Regions from separate parts of the Novosphingobium sp. RL4 genome, predicted to be linked through region 1. Evidence: riboswitches for the same ligand, from Rfam matches in the RefSeq annotation. Region 1 holds a riboswitch; each other region holds the start of a gene.

Region 1 (5,238 bases):
TGGCCCCCCGCACCACAGGATGGAGCGGCTCAGCAAGAAACGCCGGGTACTGGTCAGCGCGGAAAGCGCCGGGTGATGCAGCATTCGGTCCTCCTCGGCGAGCGGATCGCCTACCGCGAAGACCACGCGCGGCGGGTCCGCCAGCACATGCTCCAAGGGCAGATAATCGGCCTGGGAGAGGCCGCGCGCGCCGGCAATATTCGTAAAGCCGGTGTGCTCCATCATGTCAACGATCAGGGTCCGGTCTCCGGCCACCAGTCCACCGGATTCCCACACCAGTGCCGGAATTTGCCGCATTCCGGCAGGCGGCGCGTTTCGGGCCACGGCCGCATCGATCCGCTGGACCAGCCGCTCGCCCCGTTCGGGATGCCCGGCCAGCCGTGCAAGCTGGCGCACCTGCTCGCGCGCGGCCCGAAGGTCGGAGGCTATCGGAACCTTGACCAGCTCGAACCCCAGCCGCCGGAACGCCGCCTCGCTTGCGGGATCGAGGAAGGCGCTGGCGACGACGACACGCGGGCCGATCCTCGCCACTTCCTCCACCGATCCCGAAACCGCCCTGAAACGACGCGCCGCTTCCATCGGCATCGAACTGCTCTCGGGATCGTGGCTGTAGTTCGAGATCGCCAGCAACTGGCCCGGCCCTGTCACTTCGGCAAGGATCGCGTCCGTGCAGGGGTTGAGCGAGACGATCGTGGGATGACCACTGGCCTTCGCGGAACCGGGCGCGTCGGCCGCATCGCCGCCCCCGCATCCCGCCAGCGCCGCCACCGGGCCGGCAAGAGCCAGCGCGGCGGCGAGCAGGCGGGCCTTGCGCCTTCCCCGTCCCGACCGTGTCAGGGAAAGCGCTCGGATCACATCTTCACCCGAACCCCGGCATAAGCCGCGCGGCCCGGCGTGCCGTATGTCCGCACCACTTCGTAGTGCTCGTCGAACAGGTTCTCGACCCGGCCATAGAGCTGGATGTTCCGCGTCACGTCATAAGCCGTGCGCAGGCCCACCACGACATTGCCGCCAAGATAATAGGTGTTCGCCACGTCGTCATAGCGCCCCCCGCCCACGCGCAGGTCCGCGCCGAGGCGGAAGCCGTCCGACCAGTGCTTGTCGAGGCTGGCGTAGAGGTTGGTCTTGGGACGGCGGGCCAGCTGCTTGCCGGTGTCCTCGTTGGTGGCGTCGAGGTACGTGGCGGAAAGGCTCATGTCGAAGCCGTTCCAGTCGCTCACCTGCATCCCCAGTTCCACGCCCTTCGCGCGGGCCCGGCCGACATTGTAGTAGTTCCATTCGGCCAGATCGTAGTCGATCAGGTTTTTGGTCTTGCGGTCGAAATAGGTGACCGAGAACGTCCCGTGCCCTTCCGCGAAGGGCTGCTCGACGCCCACGTCCCACGACTTCGAAGTCTCGGGATCGAGCGCGCGGAAACCGCCATTGGTATAGAGCTGGTAAAGCGACGGCGCCTTGAAGCCCTCGCCATAGCTGGCGCGCAGGATCGGCGCGCTTTCGCCGCCGCCGATCACCCAGGCGCCATTGGCCGAGAACGTGGTCTTGTGGCCGAAGTCCGAATTGTCGTCGTAGCGCAGCCCGCCGTTCAGGGTCAGTCCGGTGACCGGACGCAGCGTCAGCATGCCGAAGTAGCTGTCGATCGAGGTCGAGTCCTTCGCGTAATCGCTCGAGAATTTCTGCTTCTCGGTCTCCGCGCCCAGCAGGATGCTGGCCATGTCGATCGGGCTGAAGGAAACCTGCCCCTCGAAGCGGTCCGCGCGGCCGTTGGTGGTGTAGGGACCGAAGACCGCGTCGTCCGAGATGCGGCGGGTGTCGGTGAGGCCGTAGCCCACGCGCGCGGTCAGGCGGCCGTCGAGCCCCTTATAGCGAAGGTTCGCATAGCCCACCGTGTCGCGCTTCATGCCCACGTTCAGGGCATCGGCGCCGGTGTTGTCGTAATCGTAGTTGGCCTTGGTCCAGTAGGTCCCGGCGTCGGCGGACAGGCCGCTTACCAGTTCCACTTCGGCCCGGGCATTGGCGCTCTTGCTTTCGAAGCCGTCCTTTTCCTTACCGCCGAGGCGCTCGTCGAAGGCGGAATAGCCGTCGCCCTTGAGCCAGTTGCCGCCCAGCGTCAGGCCGACCGGTCCCACTTTGCCCGCCGCCGAGGCGCCGAGCTGCTTCTGGTCGCGCCACCCATATTCGGCCTGGCCGCGCGCGGTCCACTGCTCGGTCGGGCGCGCGGTGATGAGGTTGACGACGCCGCCGATGGCGCGGCTGCCCCAGAGAACGCCGGAAGAGCCGCGCACCACTTCGATACGGTCGAACTGGCCGACGGTCAGGCTGCCGAAGTCGAAGCCGCCGCCGACATCGCCCGGATCGTTGATGCGCACACCGTCGATAAGCACGAGGCTCTGCGCATTCTCGGCGCCCCGGATGAACACGCTTGCGGGCTGGCCGAAGCCGCCGGACTGGGTGAAGGTCACGCCCGGCAGGCGGGCCAGCACATCGGTGGCGGTGACCGCCTGGGTACGCTCGATATCCTCGCGGGTGACGACCGAGACCGACTGGCCGATCTCGCTCACCGGGGTCTCGGTGCGGGTCGCGGTGACGACGATGCCGTCCGCTGCGATGCTATCGTTTGCGGCTTCGTCCGCCAGCGCGGGAGTGGCGACGGACAGGGCCGTCCCCAGCAGAAACAGATACTTCACGGTAATTCCTCCAACCTTGAACGACATTGCCGTCCATGGCGGAGACGCGCGCCTTTCCTCATGCGCGCGTGCTCGCTGCATGCCGGGACACCCCGCCCGGCTGCGGAACGACCGTCAAGGGCAGGTCTCCTGGCTTCCGGATCGCCGCGCCGCCTCCGCCTTCCCGGTTTGACCCAGTGGCATCGCGTGGAGGGGGCGCTCCCCGGTCACAGTTGCGGGGGCAGCTTCGGGCTTTCGCCGAAATTCCCACCAGGTTCCAATCCTGGGGCCCGGCTCCGGGCCACCCATGACGTCGCTTGCGCCGATACTGTCCGGCGCGAGGATTGGCAAGCAGTGCCGGTAAAGGCCGCGCCAGGTATCGCCGCCGGGAAAACCGGAAGATTCTCTTAAGCCATTAAGGCTATCGGCAGGGCCTGTACCGCTTCGGGACGTGCCGATCTGCAGGGATGCCGCGCGCCGCAAAGCGGGTTAGGCGCAAGATGCGCCCGTCCCCCGAAAGGACGCGCCAAGAGGACTATTCGTGACCGCTGCCGCCCTTCCTGCCTGCCTCGAACCCTGGGAAGCGCGTCCGCGCGATTTCCGCGGGCACTTCGCGCGCGGCGGCCGGCGACATGTCGCACGCCGCGCGCGCCGGCGCTGGTCGCTGGGTTTCGCCGCACTGGCCGCCGTGGCACTGCCCGCCTTCGCCTCGCCGGGCTCCTGGCAGCAATTCTCCATCGCCGATGCGCGGTCGCCCGAACAGACGGTCCTGCCGATGCCCTTCGAGCAGGCCGGAGCCAGCTTCCCCGGTTCGGCCTTCTACTATCTCGATGCCGAAGAACCGGTGCTCAGGATCGGCGAAGGCATTCATTCCGATGCCGATGACGGCGTGACCGGCCCCGGCCCGGTCGCCCGCGCGCTGCGCATCGACAATTCCGGGGTGGACCGCAGCCGCGCGCTCCAGTGCCTGACCGCCGCAATCTACTATGAGGCCGCCAGCGAGCCGGATGCCGGCCAGCGCGCGGTGGCGCAGGTCGTACTCAACCGGCTGGCCCATCCCGCCTATCCCAAGACCGTCTGCGGCGTGGTCTACCAGGGCTCCGAGCGCTCGACCGGCTGCCAGTTCTCCTTCACCTGCGACGGGTCGCTGGCACGCGCGCCGCAGCGCTTCTTCTGGCAGCGTGCGCAGGAAGTCGCCCGCGCGGCGCTTTCCGGCTACGTCTACGCGCCGGTCGGCCTGGCCACGCATTACCACACCGTCCAGGTCAATCCCTACTGGGCGCCGAGCCTCCATTATCTCTCGACGATCGGCGCGCACCGTTTCTATGCCCTGAGCGGACCGGCGGGGAGCCCTTCGGCCTTCCGCTTCGCCTACTTCGGCGGGGAGCCGCTCGCCGCGCCGCATCGCCATGACGATTCCGCCGCCAGCGCGGTCGCCAACGCCGCGCTGGACCCGCTCGCGGTGCAGCGCGCCTTCGAGGCGGCAACCCCGATCCGGCCGGACACCGCCATCCAGCCCGCCTCCGCTCCGGCCACCCTCGTGCAGGCCGCCGTCCCTGCCTATGCCAGCGATGTGCGCGAACGGGGCGGCGAAGCGCTATACCGGGCGAGGAACCTGCCCGAGGCCCATGGGATCAGGCCCGAGTATGCCAATTCCGGGCGCTGGATCGGGCAACCGGTTCAGTAAACCTCCCGATTCCCCTCTCAAGGTTTCGGCAACCATACGCCCTCATTAAGGCTTAGCGCCTGCAATCCTATAACGGGGTCGCGGCACCACCCCCTAACGCCGAAGACAAGAGGCCCGATACCATGGCAATCCGCTTCTCCGCCGCCAAAGGCGGGACGTGTCCTGTGATCGTGCGAGCGCTGTGTCCATCCGTGCCGCTCGGCGCGGTCAACGACAACGGCACTCGTCGCCGAACGCGCCGGCCGCGGACGGAGGGGCACGCCACCGCGCAGCAGCAGGATGCGGCCACCCTGGCCGCGAACGAGCGCATCTTCGCCGAAGCCTTGCGCCATTTCGCCCGCCACGGCCTGTCCGCCGCCTCCCATGCCCGCGCCAATGCCGCCGCCGCGCGCCTCGCGGGGGACATCGCGGCCTGCGACTGGTGGATCGCCATCTGCCGGCAGCTCGATCACCGCATGGCCGAAGCCTTCGCCAGACGGCTCACCACGAACGCCTGACAGTCTCGCCGCCGCCGCCGTGACTCGCGACCGCCTGCCCTTCCTCCAAGGCGACTCGCCCTCCCCGACGCTTGCCTGTCATACCGCCGTGCGAGACACTTGGATGCAATCTGCGCCCGCCGGGTTGCGCAAAACAGGCTCCGAACCCCGCTTCCCGGGCCCGTTTTCCGCGCATTCCCGCCCACTATTGCAATTGCGAACTATTATCAGTAAAAACTGCCCCACCAGCCCTTTGCGCGGGCTTTTCACGGTTGCAATGTCGGTTTGAGGGGCGTAGGTCGCCCCTCGTTGAACACCGGCACCTGCCTTTAGCGGGACACAGCAGGCCGCCTTTTCGTCCGTCGATCCCGCCTCTGGGAAGGACAAGCAAGCATCATGGCTCGTAAGAAGA
Region 2 (5,238 bases), 390 kb from region 1:
CAAGCTGACCGCCATCGGCCACGAAAGCTGGTCCGGCGATCTGCCCGGCGGCGGGCCGGAAGGGGCGACGCAGCAGACCAAGCTGCTCTACGCCGGTGCGAACCGCCTCACCGCCCTGCGGCTGGCCGAACTCGACCTGCCCGAAGGCAACGCCATGCGCGCGCCGGGCGAGGCGCCGGGGCTCATGGCGCTGGAGATCGCGGTGGACGAGATGGCCGAGAAACTGGGCATGGACCCGGTGAAGTTCCGCGTGCTCAACGATACGCAGGTCGATCCCGAGCATCCCGAGCGGCCGTTCTCGCAGCGCAACCTGGTGCGCTGCCTCGAGGACGGCGCGCGGCGTTTCGGCTGGGACCGGCGCAGCGCCAGACCGGCGCAAGTGCGTGACGGGCGCTGGCTCGTCGGGCTCGGCGTGGCGGCGGCGTTCCGCAACAACATCAACATGACTTCGGCGGCACGCGTGCGCCTGTCGGGTGACGGCATGGTCACGGTGGAGACCGACATGACCGACATCGGCACCGGCTCCTACACCATCATCGCCCAGACCGCGGCGGAGATGATGGGGCTGCCGGTGGAGAAAGTGCGCGTGAAGCTGGGCGATTCCTCGTTCCCGGCCTCGGCGGGCTCGGGCGGGCAATGGGGCGCCAACAGCGCGACTTCGGGGGTCTACGCGGCCTGCGCGAAGCTGCGCGAGATGGCGGCGCAGCAACTCGGCATGGACCCGCAGGCGGCCGAATTCGCCGATGGCGAGATTCGCGCGGGCAACCGTTCGGCACGGCTGGCCGATGCCGCGAAATCGGGCGAACTCGTTGCCGAAGAGACGATGCAGTGGGGGGATCTCGCCAAGAAGTTCCAGCAATCGACCTTCGGCGCGCACTTCGTGGAAGCGGCAGTGGATTCCTATACCGGCGAAGTCCGCGTGCGGCGAATGCTGGCGGTCTGCGCGGCCGGGCGCATCCTCAACCCCAAGACCGCGCGCAGCCAGGTGATCGGCGCGATGACCATGGGCGTGGGCGGCGCGTTGATGGAGGAACTGGCGGTGGACAAGCGTTTCGGCTTCTTCGTCAACCACGACCTTGCCGGATACGAAGTGCCGGTCCACGCCGACATTCCGCATCAGGAAGTGGTGTTCCTGGACGAGGCGGACGACAAGGTCTCGCCGATGAAGGCCAAGGGCGTGGGCGAACTCGGGCTTTGCGGCGTGGGGGCGGCAGTGGCCAACGCGGTCTACAACGCGACGGGCGTCCGCATTCGCGACTATCCGATCACGCTGGACAAGCATCTCGCGAAGCTGCCGGCGATTGCCTAGCCGAAAAGTGCCGCGATCAGTTCCGGCGCCGACGGGAAATAGAAGTGCATGTAGCTCGCGGTGAGCGAGCCCTGCCGGAATATCCGCTCGCCCTTGCGCCCGTCCGGCGTGCGGGCGAGCGCTGCGGGTTCAAGGCCGGTTTCCAGCATGGAGTAATGGAACGTGTGGCCGCGGACTGCGTGGCCGCCGAGTTCGGCTTCCTGCATGCCCAGTGCGGCAAGCCGGGGCTGCATCCTGGCCTGCGCAGGCAGCAGGCCCAGCATCGGCGCACTCGTGCCTGATGCGTCCTCCAGCCGTTCGCAGGCGTAGAGCATGCCGCCGCACTCGGCGAGGATCGGGCGTTCGGCCAGGAAATGCTCCCGTATGGCCCCGATCATCGTCCGGTTCGCGGTGAGCGCACAGAGGTGAAGTTCGGGATAGCCGCCGGGCAGCCAGAGCGCGTCGCATTCCGGCAGCGCCGTGTCGCGCAGGGGCGAGAAGAATGACAGCCGGGCGCCCGCGCTTTCGAGAAAGGCGAGGTTGGCCGGGTAGATGAACCCGAACGCCTCGTCCCGGGCCACGGCGATGCGCCGGCCCGCCAGCGAGGGCGGCGGAGCGGCGCAGCGGGGCGCGGCCGGAAAGGACACCGGTTCCGGCAGCCACAGGGCGCTTTCGGGCAGGAGATCGGCGGCGCGGTCTATCCGCGCTTCGATATCGGGGACTTCACCGGCCTGTACCAGTCCGAGATGACGTTCGGGCAGGCCGGCACCCTCGTCGCGTCGCATCGCGCCGAGCCATTGCACGCCTTCCTTCAGGCCGCGTTCCAGCAGTTCGGCATGGCGTTCGCTGCCCACGCGGTTGGCGAGCACGGCGGCGAGGGTCACATCCTCGCGGTAAGTCGCCAGACCGTGGACGAGCGCGCCGAAAGTCTGCGCCATGGAGGAACCATCCATCACCGCCATCACCGGAAGGCCGAAATGCCGGGCGAGGTCGGCGGAGGACGGGGTGCCGTCGAACAGGCCCATCACCCCTTCGACAAGGATCAGGTCGGCCTCCAGCGCCGCTTCGTGCAGCAGCGCGCGGCACTGGTCTTCGCCGCACATGAACAGGTCCAGCTGGTGGACGGGCGCGCCGCTGGCGATCTCGTGGACCATCGGGTCGAGGAAGTCCGGCCCGCACTTGAACACCCGCACCCGGCGCCCGGCACGGACATGGCGGCGGGCGAGGGCGGCGGTCACCAGCGTCTTGCCCTGTCCCGAGGACGGCGCGGCGACGAGCAGGGCGGGGCAGGCGGTCATCGGGCAGCCACCGCGCGGAGGCACGGATATCGCCCGGACGGAAAGGCTCGGCAGTGGTGCATGATGGTTCGGTTCCCCCCTTCCGGCGGCCGGACCTATGGCACTTCGCAAGGCTGCGCAAGCAGCGCGCTCTTGCACGCCAGACCGCCACCCGATAGGGCCGCCGCTGCGACAGGTTCCCCGCGAGGGGATCAAAAGGGAACGCGGGTTCAAGACCCGGGCTGCCCCTGCAACTGTAAGCGGAGAGCCGTGCGGCCATTTCGCCATTGGGGGTGCAAATCCCTGAGAAGGCGGCCGAAACGGCATTGACCCGTGAGCCAGGAGACCTGCCTGCCGCAGTCGTTCTTCGACCGGACAGGGTGAGCCGGGCGAACGGGGCTATCCTCGCGCAACGACAGCCACTGCCGTGCCGGCTCCCGGCGCGAAAGGGCCTGTCGTCGCCTGCCGAACGACTGCCGCCTTTCGCGTGAGTGCCGACCCGGCCGGGTTCGACGCTCGCTTGAAGGACATGCCGTGAACTGCCGAATACCCGCCGCCAGCACCCTTGCTCTTGCGCTGGCCTGTCACCCTCTCGCGGCGCTGGCCGAGGAGGCCGATGCCGCGTCCTCCGGCGAGCGCATCGTCGTTACCGCGCTGCGCACGCCGGTTGCGGCCGACCGCGTGGCCGATACTGTCACCGTGCTGGACGAGGCGCAGATCGTCGCCGCCCAGCCCATCGCGCTGACCGACGCGCTGCTGCGCACGCCCGGCATCAGCCTGTCGCGCAACGGTGGCTACGGCACCACCACCTCGCTGCGCATTCGCGGCGCCGATGCCGGGCAGACCGTCATGGTGATCGACGGGATGCGCCTGTCCGATGCCTCCTCGACGGCGGGGGGATACGGTTTCGCCAACCTGTTCGTCGACGATATCGACCGCATCGAGATATTGCGCGGCCCGCAGTCCATCCTGTGGGGCAGCGATGCCATCGGCGGGGTCGTCAATGTCAGCACTCGCCGTCCCACCGAGCCGCTGGAAGGCAGCTTCGCGCTGGAGGCCGGAACCCACGATACCGTTTCGGCCCGCGCCGGGATGGGAGGCACCTCCGAGGCGATCGACTGGCGGATTTCGGCCTCCCGCTTCACCACCGACGGCATCTCGGCCCGCTCCAACGGCACCGAGGACGATGGCTACCGGCGCAGTTCCGCAAGCGGCACCATGACCTTCCGCCTTGCGCCGGGCGTCTCGCTGGACCTGCGCGGCTACTGGTCGGATTCGAAGAACGATTTCGACGGCACCTCGGGCGATTCACGGGCCTATGGCCGGACCGGGGAATGGTCGGGCTATGCCGGGCTCAATTTCGAACTGGCGGGCGGCAGGCTGGCCAACCGCGTCGCCGTGCTCCAGACCGAGACCGACCGCGAGAACTACGACCCCGCGCGGACGATCCGCCCCATCACCTTCGACGCCCATGGCCGCGTGCGCCGCTTCGAGTACCAGGGCACTTACGCGTTCGCGGACGAGGTGCAGGTCGTGTTCGGCGCCGAGCGCGAGGAGCAGCGGATGACCACCGCCTCGCCCTCCAACAGCACGGCGGCCTATGTTCTCACCCCCACCACGGCGGATACGGACAGCGTCTACGGCGAACTGCGCCTGACACCGCTGGCCGGGCTGACGCTCAACGGGGGCGCGCGCTACGATCACCAGTCGCGCTTCGGCGGCAGCACGGTGTTCAGCGCGGGCGCGGTCTATACGCCCAACGCCGGCGCCACGGTGCTGCGCGCCAGCTATGACGAGGGTTTCAAGGCGCCCTCGCTCTATCAGCTGTTCAGCCTCTATGGCGCGGCGGATCTCAGGCCCGAGAAGGCCAGGGGCTGGGAAGTGGGCGCGGAACAGGGTTTCGGCGAAGTGCTGCGCCTTTCCGCGACTTGGTTCGAGCGGGACACCGACAACCTGATCGATTTCGCCTATTGCCCGACCAGCGGCGCCCTGCCGGACGTGTGCTACGTTCCCGGCACCACGACATCGCGCTTCGGCTATTACGCCAACGTCAAGGCGAGCCACGCGCGCGGGCTGGAACTGGCGGCTTCGGCCAGATGGGGAATCCTCTTCGCCCAGGGCAACTACAGCTTGATAGAGGCGGAGGACCGTACAGCGGGCAGCAGCACTTACGGCCGCCAGCTCCAGCGCGTGCCCCGGCACCTCGCCAATGCCGAGGCCGGCGTGGACCTGCCGCAGGGCCTGCGCGCCAGCGTGGCCGCGCGCTATTCGGGCGAGAGCTACAACGCCGCCACCGGCACCGCCATGCTCGGCGACTACTGGCTGGTGGACCTGCGCGCGCAGTGGCAGGTCAGGGAAGGCCTGATTCTTCAAGGACGTATCGAAAACGTGGGCAACGAGAATTATGAGACCGTGAGCGGCTACGGCACGCTCGGCCGCACCTTGTACCTCGGGCTGAGGAGCCGGTTCTGATGCTGCGCCCCGTCGAACCCGGTCCCGCCGTGCTGGTGTGCAGCACATGCCGCCACTCCGCCGAGACACGCGATGACGAAAACGGCCAGCGCGGCGGTGCGCTGCTGGCCGAGGCCATGCGCGACGTGCAGGCGGCGGAGCCCGACCTGCAGGGCGTTGCCGTCCACGAGATGCCCTGCCTCTTCGCCTGCCAGCGCCATT
Region 3 (5,238 bases), on a different replicon from region 1:
CCCCTGCCGCGATGCACCGTCTGGCGGGCACGATCATGCTCTTTCTGTTCGGCGGCGGTTATGCGGGACTTCAGATGGTGGAGGGTGGACGGGCCAACTTGTGCCTCGTCGTGCGCCGCAGCCGTCTTGCGCAGTCCGGCGGGGACTGGACGGGCCTGCGCGCCCGGCTGGACGAGATCGCGGCGCTGCGCGAAATGCTGGCCGATGCGGAGCCGCTGTTCGACCGTCCTGTAACGATCGCCAACCTGAACTACGGCATGGCCCCGGCCCGGACCGCGAACAGCCGGGTGCTGCGGCTGGGAGACCAGTGGGCGATGACCGCCTCGCTCACCGGGGACGGCATGGCCATCGCCCTGCGCAGTGCCTTCGTCGCCGCGCAAAGCGTGATGGCGGGCGAGGACGCGCGGCGATACGACTGCAGGCTCGCCGCGGAGGTTCGCGGTCAGGTCCGGCGGGCCATGGCGTTCCAGAACATGCTGGACCATCCGGTCCTGCGGCAGGCCGGGTGCCACGCGGCCCGGTCCTTTCCTGCGCTGCTGACAATGGCCGCGCGCGCAACCCGCCTGCGCGAATGGAGATGACAGCGGGGCGGGAGCGCCGAAGGGGCGCTCGCCTTTGCCGCCGTGATCTACTCCTCGTCAGCCGGTTCCCCGTCTCCGCGCGCGTAATGGCCCACCAGCATTCCGGCGGCCAGGACATGGTCCTTGATCGCCGCCAGGAATTCCGAACGGCCCGGGTTCGTTTCCAGCACGGGCGCGCGGGAAAGCGCGAAGAGCTGAAACACGTAATCGTGCGTGCCGTGGCCCGGCGGGGGATCGGGCGGCAGCCAGCCTTCGGCCTGATAGCTGTTGCGCCCCACATCGCGCCCGTCCGGCGCACCGTCGTCGTCAGGGCCGATGCCGCCTTCGGGAATCGCCCGTGTGCCTGCGGGAAGGTTCCAGACGATGGCGTGGACAAGAGGCTCGGCCGCAGGAGCGTCGGGGTCTTCGACCAGCAGCGCCAGGCTGGTGGTGGCGGCAGGAACCTCGCCCCATTCCAGCGGCGGGGATATGCCTTCGCCATCGGCCGTGAAGCGGGCGGGAAGGCGCGCGCCGTTCTCGAAAGCGGGGCTCGACAGGTCTATGAAGGCGCCTTCCGGCACCAGCCCGGCGCGGACGATCGCCAGCTTGGAATGTCCCGCGCGGAAGTTGTGAAACAGGGCGCCAAGCCATTGAGGGACATGTTCGAGCATGGGATTCTCCTTCGTCTCGGTGTGCAACGTCCGGACCCGACCTGAGGTTTCGTCACCATCGGCGATGACTTCCGGGTTTCGGCAGATCATGACGCCTGCGCCGTCAGCCGCATTGATCGGGCGCAATCGGGCCGCCCGGTATCGCCGCCGCCGTGCGATATCGCCGGGATGCGCTTGCAGGGCTGCGCTGACGATTGGCATCGATCCCGTTTTGGGTTAGGCGGCACCTGCAAGCCGGATTTCGTCCGGCCTGCAACGATCGCGCGGGTGCCTTTCGGGGCTGAAATGGGAATGCGGTGCGGAGGAAACTCCCATTCCGCAGCTGTCCCTGCAACTGTAAGCGGCGAGCGAGATGCCGGGGCTCCCTCAACGGAGCCGGCCACTGGATGAAGGCGCCCATCGGCGCCGGTTCCGGGAAGGCCGCGTATCGAGCTTTGACCCGTGAGCCAGGAGACCTGCCGGCGCGTCGGTCGCTCTTGCCATGGTCCAGGGAAAGGCCAAGGCTCGGTACTCCGCGTGAGCGACGAACCTGTGCGGCTGGGGCTGCATCGGTGTGCAGGGATGGCGTATGTCGCGCCCGCCTGTCGTTGCGCACGGACCGACTTCGTCGGCAAGCCCCGGTCATCGTCGCCGCGCGCGGTTGAAAGCGTTTATGCGCGTCTCGTCGAAGCGTGCCCTTTTGAAAATCCAGCGTTCCCGCCCGGATCGCCGCACATGAGCGACTTTGCCGTGCGCGGCTGGTGCCCCAGTGCCTGGCGCCCGATGATGGCGGGCGACGGGCTGATCGTGCGCGTGCGGCCGCGCCTTGGGCGCCTGTCACGCGCGCAGGCGCTGGCGCTCTGCGCGCTGGCCCGCGAATACGGCAGCGGGGCGATCGACCTCAGCCGCCGTGCCAATCTCCAGATCCGGGGTGTGACCGAAGCCGGTTGGGCGGCCCTGCTGGAGCAACTGGTGGCGCTGGAACTGGTGGATGCCCGGCCCGATACCGAAAACCGCCGCAATATCCTCGTCGCGCCGGACTGGACGGCGGGGGACGACACGTTCCGGATCGCCGAGGCGCTGGCCAGTGCGCAGGTTCGCCTGCCGGAACTGCCGGGAAAGATGGGTTTCGCCGTGGACGCCGGAGCCGCGCCGATCCTGGGGGGAAGCCCGGCGGACTTTCGGATCGAACGGGGCGAAGGCGGCTGGCTCATCCTGCGCGCGGATGGCCGGGCGCTGGGGATTCCCGTTGCCGTGGACGAAGCGGTCGGCGCGCTGGTCGAACTGGCGGAATGGTTCGTCGCCTCCGGCGGGATCGCATCCGGCAGGATGGCGCGCCACCGTGCCGAGCTGCCGGGCTGGGCCAGGGGATGGGTCTCTCCCGCATCGCCGCGTCCGGTCATCGGCCCCGGCGCCCATGCCATGGGCCATGCCTGCGGCGCCGCTTTCGGCAGCGTGGAGGCGGCGGCGCTGGCCTCGCTCGTCACACGTTCCGGGGCGGCGGCCTTGCGGATCACCCCGTGGCGGGTGCTTCTTCTGGAAGGCGCGAACCCGCTCCCCGATCCTGTCGGGGATGGCTTTGTCAGCGATCCTACCGATCCGGCCATGCGCGTGGACGCCTGCCCCGGAGCACCGCTGTGCCCGCAGGCGACCGTGGCGACGCGGCCGCTGGCCTTGCGGCTGGCCGCGCACGTTCCGGGCCGCCTTCACGTCTCCGGCTGCGCCAAGGGCTGTGCGCGTTCCGCCCCTGCAAGCGTCACGCTGACCGGGCGAAACGGCCGCTTCGACCTTTCCATCGATGCCGCTGCCGGAGACCCGCCATGCCGGTCCGGCCTCGATCTCCCACAACTGCTCGCCCATTTCGGAGCCGAATGATGCCTCATCTTTATGAAACCGATGGCGCGGCGATCTACCGCCAGTCTTTCGCGACCATCCGTGCCGAGGCCGATCTCCAGCGTTTCACGCGTGAGGAAGAGCGTATCGCGGTGCGCATGATCCATGCCTCGGGCATGGTCGAACTGGCCGCTCATATACGGTTCTCCGCGGGCTTCGCCGAAGCCGCGATCGCGGCTGCAGCGCGCGGGGCTCCGGTGCTCTGCGATGCGCGCATGGTGACGGAAGGCATCACCAGATCGCGCCTTCCCGCCGGCAATCCGGTGATCTGCACGCTGCACGACCCGGCGGTTCCCGATCTGGCGAAAGCCATGTCCAACACGCGCTCGGCCGCGGCGCTCGAACTGTGGCGGCCGCATCTGCAGGGGGCGCTGGTGGCGATCGGCAATGCGCCGACAGCGCTGTTCCATTTGCTGAACATGCTGGAAGACCCCGCCTGTCCGCGCCCGGCGGCGATCATAGGGTGTCCGGTCGGCTTTGTCGGCGCGGTGGAGTCCAAGGCCGCGCTGTGGGAGGCGATGCCGGTGCCCTGCTGCATCGTCGAGGGGCGGCTGGGCGGCAGCGCCATCACCGTGGCCGCGATCAACGCCATCGGGAGCCGCGCGGAATGAAGCCGGGCACCGTTCACGGCGTGGGCCTTGGCCCCGGCGCGCAGGACCTGCTGAGCGTTCGCGCCGACCGTCTGGTGCGCGAGGCAAGGCATGTCGCCTATTTCCGCAAGTCCGGCCGCCCCGGGCAGGCGCGCAGGATCGTCGAGGGGATGCTGCGCGAAGACGTTGTGGAATTCGCGATGGAGTATCCGGTCACGACGGAAATCCCGCTGTCCGACCCGCGCTACAACGCCTGCCTTTCCGAGTTCTACGAATATTGCGCGGGCCATGTCGCGCGGCTGGCCGGTGCGGGCGAGGATGTCGTGGTCCTGTGCGAGGGCGACCCGTTCTTCTACGGCTCGTTCATGCACCTCTACACCCGCCTGTCGGGCTCGGTGCCGACACGAGTGGTCCCCGGGATCACCGGGATGTCCGGCGCGTGGACTGCCAGCGGCGCGCCGATGACCTGGGGAGACGACGTGCTCACCGTGCTGATGGCCACGCTGCCCGAGGACGATCTGGCAAGGCGCATTCGCGATACCGATGCCCTGGTCGTCATGAAGATCGGTCGCAATCTCGACAAGCTGCGGCGCGCGGTGGCCGCCGCCGGGCGCGAGGGAGAGGCCTGGCTGGTGGAACATGCGGCCATGGCGGAGCAACGCGTTACGCCGCTGTGCGAGGCGCAGGCCGTGACGCCCTATTTCTCGATCCTGCTGATCCACGGGCAGGGCCGCCGGCCATGAGCGGCTGGATCGCGATTGCGGGCATCGGTCCGGGTGATGCCGCGCTGGTGACGCCAGAAGTCTCGCAGGCGCTGGCGGAGGCGACCGACATCGTCGGCTATGCCCCATACGTTTCGCGCGTCCCCGCGCGGGCAGGGCTGACGCTTCACGCCAGCGACAACCGGGTGGAGCTGGAGCGCGCCGCCCATGCCCTGGAGATGGCGGCGAGTGGGCGGCGGGTCGTGGTGGTGTCGTCGGGCGATCCGGGGGTGTTCGCAATGGCCTCCGCCGTGTTCGAGGCGCTGGAGGCGGGGCCTGCCGCGCACCGCGCACTCGATATACGGGTGCTGCCGGGGATCACCGCGATGCTGGCGGCCAGCGCCCGGGCGGGCGCCCCGCTGGGCCACGATTTCTGCGCCATCAACCTCTCCGACAATCTCAAGCCCTGGGCATTGATCGAGCGGCGGCTGCGCCTTGCGGCAGAGGCGGACTTTGCGATGGCGTTCTACAATCCCCGGTCGAAGGCACGACCGCACGGATTTGCGCGCGTCCTTGAAGTCCTGCGCGAGACATGCGGAGAGGACCGGCTGATCCTGTTCGCGCGCGCAGTCTCCACGCCGGAGGAGGAAATGCGTGTCGTCACGCTGGGCGAGGCCCGGCCGGAAATGGCGGACATGCGCACGATGGTGATCCTCGGTTCCAGCCGGACCCGGCTGGTCGAGCGGCCGGGAAGGCCGATCCTCTACACGCCGCGGTCGGCGGCATGACCCAGCCAGCGCAGCACCTCGCCGGGGTGGTGAACCGCCTTGCCCCGGGCGGGCGC
Region 4 (5,238 bases), on a different replicon from region 1:
GAGAAGCCGGATCGTGAACGCGCCCCGGCTGAACCCGAAGGCATAGATCGTGTCGCCCTTGTCCGTGCCGGGATACTGGCCATTGTAGTTGCGGCAGACATATTCGTAGAGCCGCAGAAGATTGCGCTTCAGCCCGAAGCCGAAAATGCCGCCCAGAACCGCCAGGAAACGAAAACTCGAAGTGCCTACGCCATTGTCGTAATAGGCAATCTGATCGGGGCCGCCGGGCCTCGATCCCAGATCGAGCGCATCATAGAGGCGATAGACGTTCGTGCGGAACAACGCGCGGCTGCTGTTGCCCGTGCCGTCCGAGAACACGACGATCCGCTTGGGTTCGGCAAGCGGCGCAGCCGCATCGGCACGCCGTTCCGGCGCGATTTCTTCTCCGGTAGGTGCGCTGGACACATTCCTGCCCCCCGATAGCTGTCATGAAATGACAATCTGCAAAGCCCCCGCTTCGCACACGACAATGAGTGACATTTCCAACGCGGGCAGACAACAGTAAACGCGCGATCGAATGGGAACTATACTTAAGATCCCATCCGTAAGATTAACAATTTTTACTGAATAATTCGTACGCAAAGGGTGACGTCAGGTCCAACCCCCGCCCGTACCTGCGATCAATGCCCGGCCGGAATGACCTCGATGCCCAGCCGGCCGCCGCGTGCGGCGATATCCAGCAGAAGGTCGACATTCGGATGCGCACCGGGACGCTCGCGTGCATCCGCGGTATGTTCGGCGAACACCACAAGGCCATGCTCGGCGGCAGCCGCATCCAGGTGGTCGAACCGCTGCTTCAGGTAGTTGTAGACGGCGAGCGAACCCTGCTTGCCCGGCTGGTTGGCGATGGAGGCCGCCACGTTCCCCGCATCATCGACCAGGTCGATGCGTTCCAGGCCGTCAATCGGCGGCAATAGCTGAAGATTGTCCTTGAAGGTCGCGCCCGGTTCGATTGCCGCCAGCATGTCTCTTGTTCCTGATTCACTGCACTCGCGGCGCTCTTACACCTTCTTCGAATGACCGCAATCGGTCCCGGAAGCACCACCTAGAACCACCAAGTAGTGCCGCGGCGCATGAGGGCCGCGGCACGCCCTGTCCTCAGAAGGTGTACCGCGCGCCGATCTTGACAGTGCGCGGCTCAATCACCCTGCTCAGGCGCCCATCGACGGGACCTGCCGCATCGTAAGCCGGAATGTAGGATTCGTAATAATAGGCAATGTCCTTGTCGCGGCTGTCGAGGATGTTGAGCACTTCACCATATATCTCGATCCGGCCTCCCTTCCAGGCGGCACGGGCATTGACTACGGTGCTGCCGCTGTCCCGCACGCTGTTGTCCTCGACCAGGGGGTACGGGCCGAGATGGCGAATGCGGATGCTCGTCTCCCACGGGTCCAGCACGATGGACGCCCCCGCTGACGCTGCATTCTCGAAGGCGTTGGGAATGCGGTCGCCATTGTCGTATCGCGAACGGCTGGCGGTATAGTTGCCATCAAGCGCAAGCCAGGGCAGCGGCCGCCAGAAAGCGACAAGTTCGTAGCCATGACGCTTGCTGGCGCCGGTCGGCTCGACCGCGTTGGAATCACCGACGAAACGCAGTTCGCTTCCAACGTCGAGCCACCAGTAGGTTCCTGTCAGCGAGAAACCGTCCGTCTGGAAACGGGCGCCCAGCTCCTTGCCGGTGCCGCGTACCAGAACAGGCACCGGCGTTTCGGCATTCACCGCCCCTCGCACATCGTTGGAGTGGAATCCGCGCCCCCAGTTGGCATAGAGTTCGAACTGCCGGGTAACTTCATAGGCCGCCGAGAACTTGGGCGAAACGATCGAATCGTGCCCGCTTCCCTCACCAAGCTCTTCCGCCGCTGCGTTTCTGGCGCGCACGGAATAGTGATAGTAGTCGCCCCGCAGACCGCCCGTCAGGCGCAGGCCCGCCAACGGCTGCCAGGTTGCCTCGCCATGGATCGCACCGGAAAGTTCCTCGACGTGATAACGGCCCAGCGAGTACAGGAATTCGCGACTTTCCGTGCGATTCACGCCAACGCTGCCGATATGGTCGAAGCGGTTCTCGGTGCCGATGGAGAGTTCCAGTTCCGGCGCCGGATTCCAGTGCTTGCGTGCCGTGAGGCCGGTAACCCAGCGCTTGTCGAACTGGTCGATCTGGCCGCTGGTCCCGTCGGGATCGGCATAAGTCGGGTTTGAATACATGTTCCAGTCGTAATACTGGGCGTAGACGTTGGCGCTCCAGCTCGCCTGCGTGATCCCCACATTGCCGACGAACCGCGTGGTCCGGCCGCGCGCCGTCGGGTCGGGCGAACAGAACACGTCAGCGCATATGTCGGAACCGACGATCCGCTCGGGAATCTGCTCGGTTGGACGCCATGTTGCGTGGTAGGCATGAAGCGAAGCCTGGAGCGCACCTTCGCCCAGCGGCATGCTGTACTTCGCAAAGCCCGCATAATGGCGCAGGTGTTCCTCCTGCTGCCACGGCCCGTCATAGCGCTTCGCCTGCCCCACCACCGTAAGATCGCCGGAACCAAGCCCTTTGATCGTGCCGCCCGCCGCAAGACGGCCGGTGTTGTAGGAGCCCCCCTCAAGCGAAACCCACGGGCGGTCGAAGCCGGCGATCGTCGTCATGTAGGCCGTGCCCGCCAAGGCGAAATCGCCGCCGTCCGCGCGATAAGGCCCTTTGCGGAAGTCTTCACGCGCAACGATCTCCGGGATCAAACCGTTGAGATCGAGATACCCCTGCCCATGACCATGGGTCCGCAGGTTCATCTGCACGCCGTCGATATAGGTCGTGAAATCGCTACCATGATCGAGGTTGAACCCGCGCAGGAAATACTGGTTCGCCTTGCCGCTGCCCGAATGCTGGGCGGCGACCATGCCGGGAATAGCCTCGAGAAGTTCGGCCACGCGCAGCAGCGGACGGACCAGCAGGTCGGAGCCTGCCACGCTGCCTTCGCTGGCGGCATGGGCTTCGCCGATGTTGGTCTCTCCCCGTCCGAAAACCAGGATTTCGCTGTTGCCGCCATCCGAAGCCGACCCGTCCGAAGCCACTTCGCCGGCAAGAGCCGGAACGGAGGCAAGCGCGACGATCCCGCCCATGGCGAGGCGGGCGAATGCCGCCTTTGTGTTGATTTGCATAACAATTCCCCCGGCGCCTGCGACTGGGGGTGGAAGCGTGCCGTCCAAGACGGTCGGCACGCGCCATCGGCCGGACGCCCGAGGCGACCGCGACACGAACCGATGCGGCTTCCACCGCTCGTTCGTCGCTCAGACGGAAAAATTACCGGGCCTCGGCCATCCCCTGGACCAAAGCGAGAGCGACCAGACGCCGGCAGGTCTCCTGGCTTGCGGGTCATCGCTTGATGCACGGCCTTCCCAGGCCTCGCAGGATTTAGCGTCCGGCCCAGTGGCTGCGGCCAGGCTCCTTGGCCTGCCGCGATATGCATCGCGCTCACCGCTTACAGTTGCAGGGACAGCCTCGGATTCGAAGGCCGAAGCCCTCTCACCGCGTTCCCTATTAAGCCTCTTTCGAGGCACCGGCGCGATCTTGCCCGCCGCCTTCGAAAGAAGGAAACGGTTGCAGTCCGCTAACCCACGCAAGAAATGTGTTCAAGAGTGTATTGGCAGGTGAGGTATTGTTACGGCGATGCTTTCGCCCGCCGCGCCGGGAAAGCGGGCCGGGTAGCCGTCACCCCGGCAAAGTCGCGGTCTGGCGAAGGGCTTCGCCAAGCGCGAGCGCGGCCGACGTGGCGAGATTCAGCGAGCGCACCTCCGGCCGCAGCGGTATGCGCACGCGCGCATCACAGACATCCGCCACTGAGGGGGGCACCCCTGCGCTCTCCTTTCCGAAGAGCAGGACATCGTCTGCCCTGAATCCGAATTCATAGGCCGAATGGCTGCTCCTGGTCGTGAACAGCACCAGCCTGCTCAGCCCGATATCGGCCCTGAAGGCATCGAAGCTGGCGTGCCGTGTAATCGTGACATGGTCGATATAGTCCATGGCAGCCCGCCTTACGCGCCGATCGTCCCATACGAAGCCCATCGGCTCGATAATATCCACGCTCGCGCCCAGGCACGCGCCAAGCCTCAGCACGGCGCCGACGTTTCCGGCAATTTCGGGTTCGAATAGAGCAATACGCATCCGGACCGATTGGCGGCAAGACAGCGGCCATGCAAGCCCTTCGGCAGTTCCCGGATAACGAGGCGGGGCGGCGCCCTTTCCGGCCTGTGCCGCAAGTGGCGGATATTGCGGGAATAAAGCCGTTGTGCAACCTAGGGCATCCGAAACCTTGAAGGACCGAGGGATGCCCACGATACAGGACAAGCGACACGACTTCCTCTGGCTCGTCCAGCTGTGGATGCAGCGCGAACGGGATATCGCCGGATGGACGGCAACCTGCGGCGATGCGGTTGCCGCCAGCTATCGTATCCCCGCATCGATGACCGCGCGCGACGCCGCGCACGATTTCCTGTCCTTCAACAGCGCTTCGTTCCGTGGCGGCGTGGAGAACGAATGTCCCGCCTGGATGAACGCGCTGGAAGACCCTTCCTACGGCTGAGCCCCGCATGACGGGCCGAAACGGCGCGCCGCCTCCTCAGCCGAACGTGAAGGCGAAGGCCTGCACGCCCGGATCGAGGAACTCGATGGTGAAGGTCCGGTCGGTCACGGTGCCCTGCTGGCGAACCAGTTGATAGAGCCGCTGCGTGGTCACGGTGCCTTGCCCGGCCGCGTCCGCGTCCATGCCGTGATCGCCGCCCGGAGCCTTGCCGTCCACGGTGACGCGGAAGCGGACCGGGCGTCCTTGCGGCCCCGGCCCCAGCACGAGATGAAGATCGCGGGCATGGAAGCGGAAAGCGATACGCCCGCCCGCCGCATCCAGCGAGACGAACTCCGGCCCGGCGGTCCACGATCCCGCAATTCCCCAGTCATTGCGGCCGGGCAACTGCCCCAGCACATAGCTGTGGGGCCGGTCCGGCACATAACCGCCCGCCGAAGCGAAACGTTCGCCTCGTGAATAGCCCAGATAGGTTTCGGGCGAGCGATTGGTGGCCTTCTGCGGCGCCTCGCCCACGCCGGAGCCCTTGACCGCCACGACCTCCAGGCTGGGCGGGGCATTGCCGCTCTCGGCCAGCAGGCGCTGGATGACCCTTTCGGATTCCGCGTAATCCCCCTCGCCGAAATGATGGTAGCGGATCCGTCCCTTGCCATCGATGAAGTAATGCGCGGGCCAATAG

The links. A riboswitch is a leader RNA that binds a small molecule or an ion and turns the genes downstream of it on or off. The one in region 1 is predicted to bind cobalamin.
Region 2: linked by a shared signal. The riboswitch ahead of U9J33_RS16635 (TonB-dependent receptor plug domain-containing protein) and the one ahead of U9J33_RS14875 (TonB-dependent receptor domain-containing protein) in region 1 are both predicted to bind cobalamin.
Region 3: linked by a shared signal. The riboswitch ahead of U9J33_RS17535 (cobalamin biosynthesis protein CobG) and the one ahead of U9J33_RS14875 (TonB-dependent receptor domain-containing protein) in region 1 are both predicted to bind cobalamin.
Region 4: linked by a shared signal. The riboswitch ahead of U9J33_RS19420 (TonB-dependent receptor) and the one ahead of U9J33_RS14875 (TonB-dependent receptor domain-containing protein) in region 1 are both predicted to bind cobalamin.

Annotation. Positions count from the first base shown of each region.
Region 1 covers NZ_CP141944.1:3,069,938-3,075,175, forward strand. Annotated here, with positions in the region: gene U9J33_RS14870 (ABC transporter substrate-binding protein) at 1-855, opposite strand, end outside; gene U9J33_RS14875 (TonB-dependent receptor domain-containing protein) at 852-2,684, opposite strand; cobalamin riboswitch at 2,786-2,972, opposite strand; gene U9J33_RS14880 (cell wall hydrolase) at 3,205-4,350, shown strand; gene U9J33_RS14885 (hypothetical protein) at 4,473-4,847, shown strand; gene mdh (malate dehydrogenase) at 5,223-5,238, shown strand, end outside.
Region 2 covers NZ_CP141944.1:3,464,061-3,469,298, reverse strand. Annotated here, with positions in the region: gene paoC (aldehyde oxidoreductase molybdenum-binding subunit PaoC) at 1-1,309, shown strand, start outside; gene U9J33_RS16640 (cobyrinate a,c-diamide synthase) at 1,306-2,586, opposite strand; cobalamin riboswitch at 2,743-2,935, shown strand; gene U9J33_RS16635 (TonB-dependent receptor plug domain-containing protein) at 3,100-5,037, shown strand; gene U9J33_RS16630 (DUF1636 domain-containing protein) at 5,037-5,238, shown strand, end outside.
Region 3 covers NZ_CP141945.1:11,401-16,638, forward strand. Annotated here, with positions in the region: gene U9J33_RS17525 (NAD(P)/FAD-dependent oxidoreductase) at 1-581, shown strand, start outside; gene U9J33_RS17530 (YbhB/YbcL family Raf kinase inhibitor-like protein) at 629-1,231, opposite strand; cobalamin riboswitch at 1,480-1,709, shown strand; gene U9J33_RS17535 (cobalamin biosynthesis protein CobG) at 1,946-3,085, shown strand; gene U9J33_RS17540 (precorrin-8X methylmutase) at 3,085-3,714, shown strand; gene U9J33_RS17545 (precorrin-2 C(20)-methyltransferase) at 3,711-4,436, shown strand; gene cobJ (precorrin-3B C(17)-methyltransferase) at 4,433-5,182, shown strand; gene U9J33_RS17555 (cobalt-precorrin-6A reductase) at 5,158-5,238, opposite strand, start outside.
Region 4 covers NZ_CP141945.1:498,793-504,030, forward strand. Annotated here, with positions in the region: gene U9J33_RS19410 (DUF2235 domain-containing protein) at 1-405, opposite strand, end outside; gene U9J33_RS19415 (DUF2322 family protein) at 621-965, opposite strand; gene U9J33_RS19420 (TonB-dependent receptor) at 1,099-3,141, opposite strand; cobalamin riboswitch at 3,316-3,559, opposite strand; gene U9J33_RS19425 (tRNA (cytidine(34)-2'-O)-methyltransferase) at 3,692-4,144, opposite strand; gene U9J33_RS19430 (hypothetical protein) at 4,308-4,562, shown strand; gene U9J33_RS19435 (cytochrome c biogenesis protein DipZ) at 4,599-5,238, opposite strand, start outside.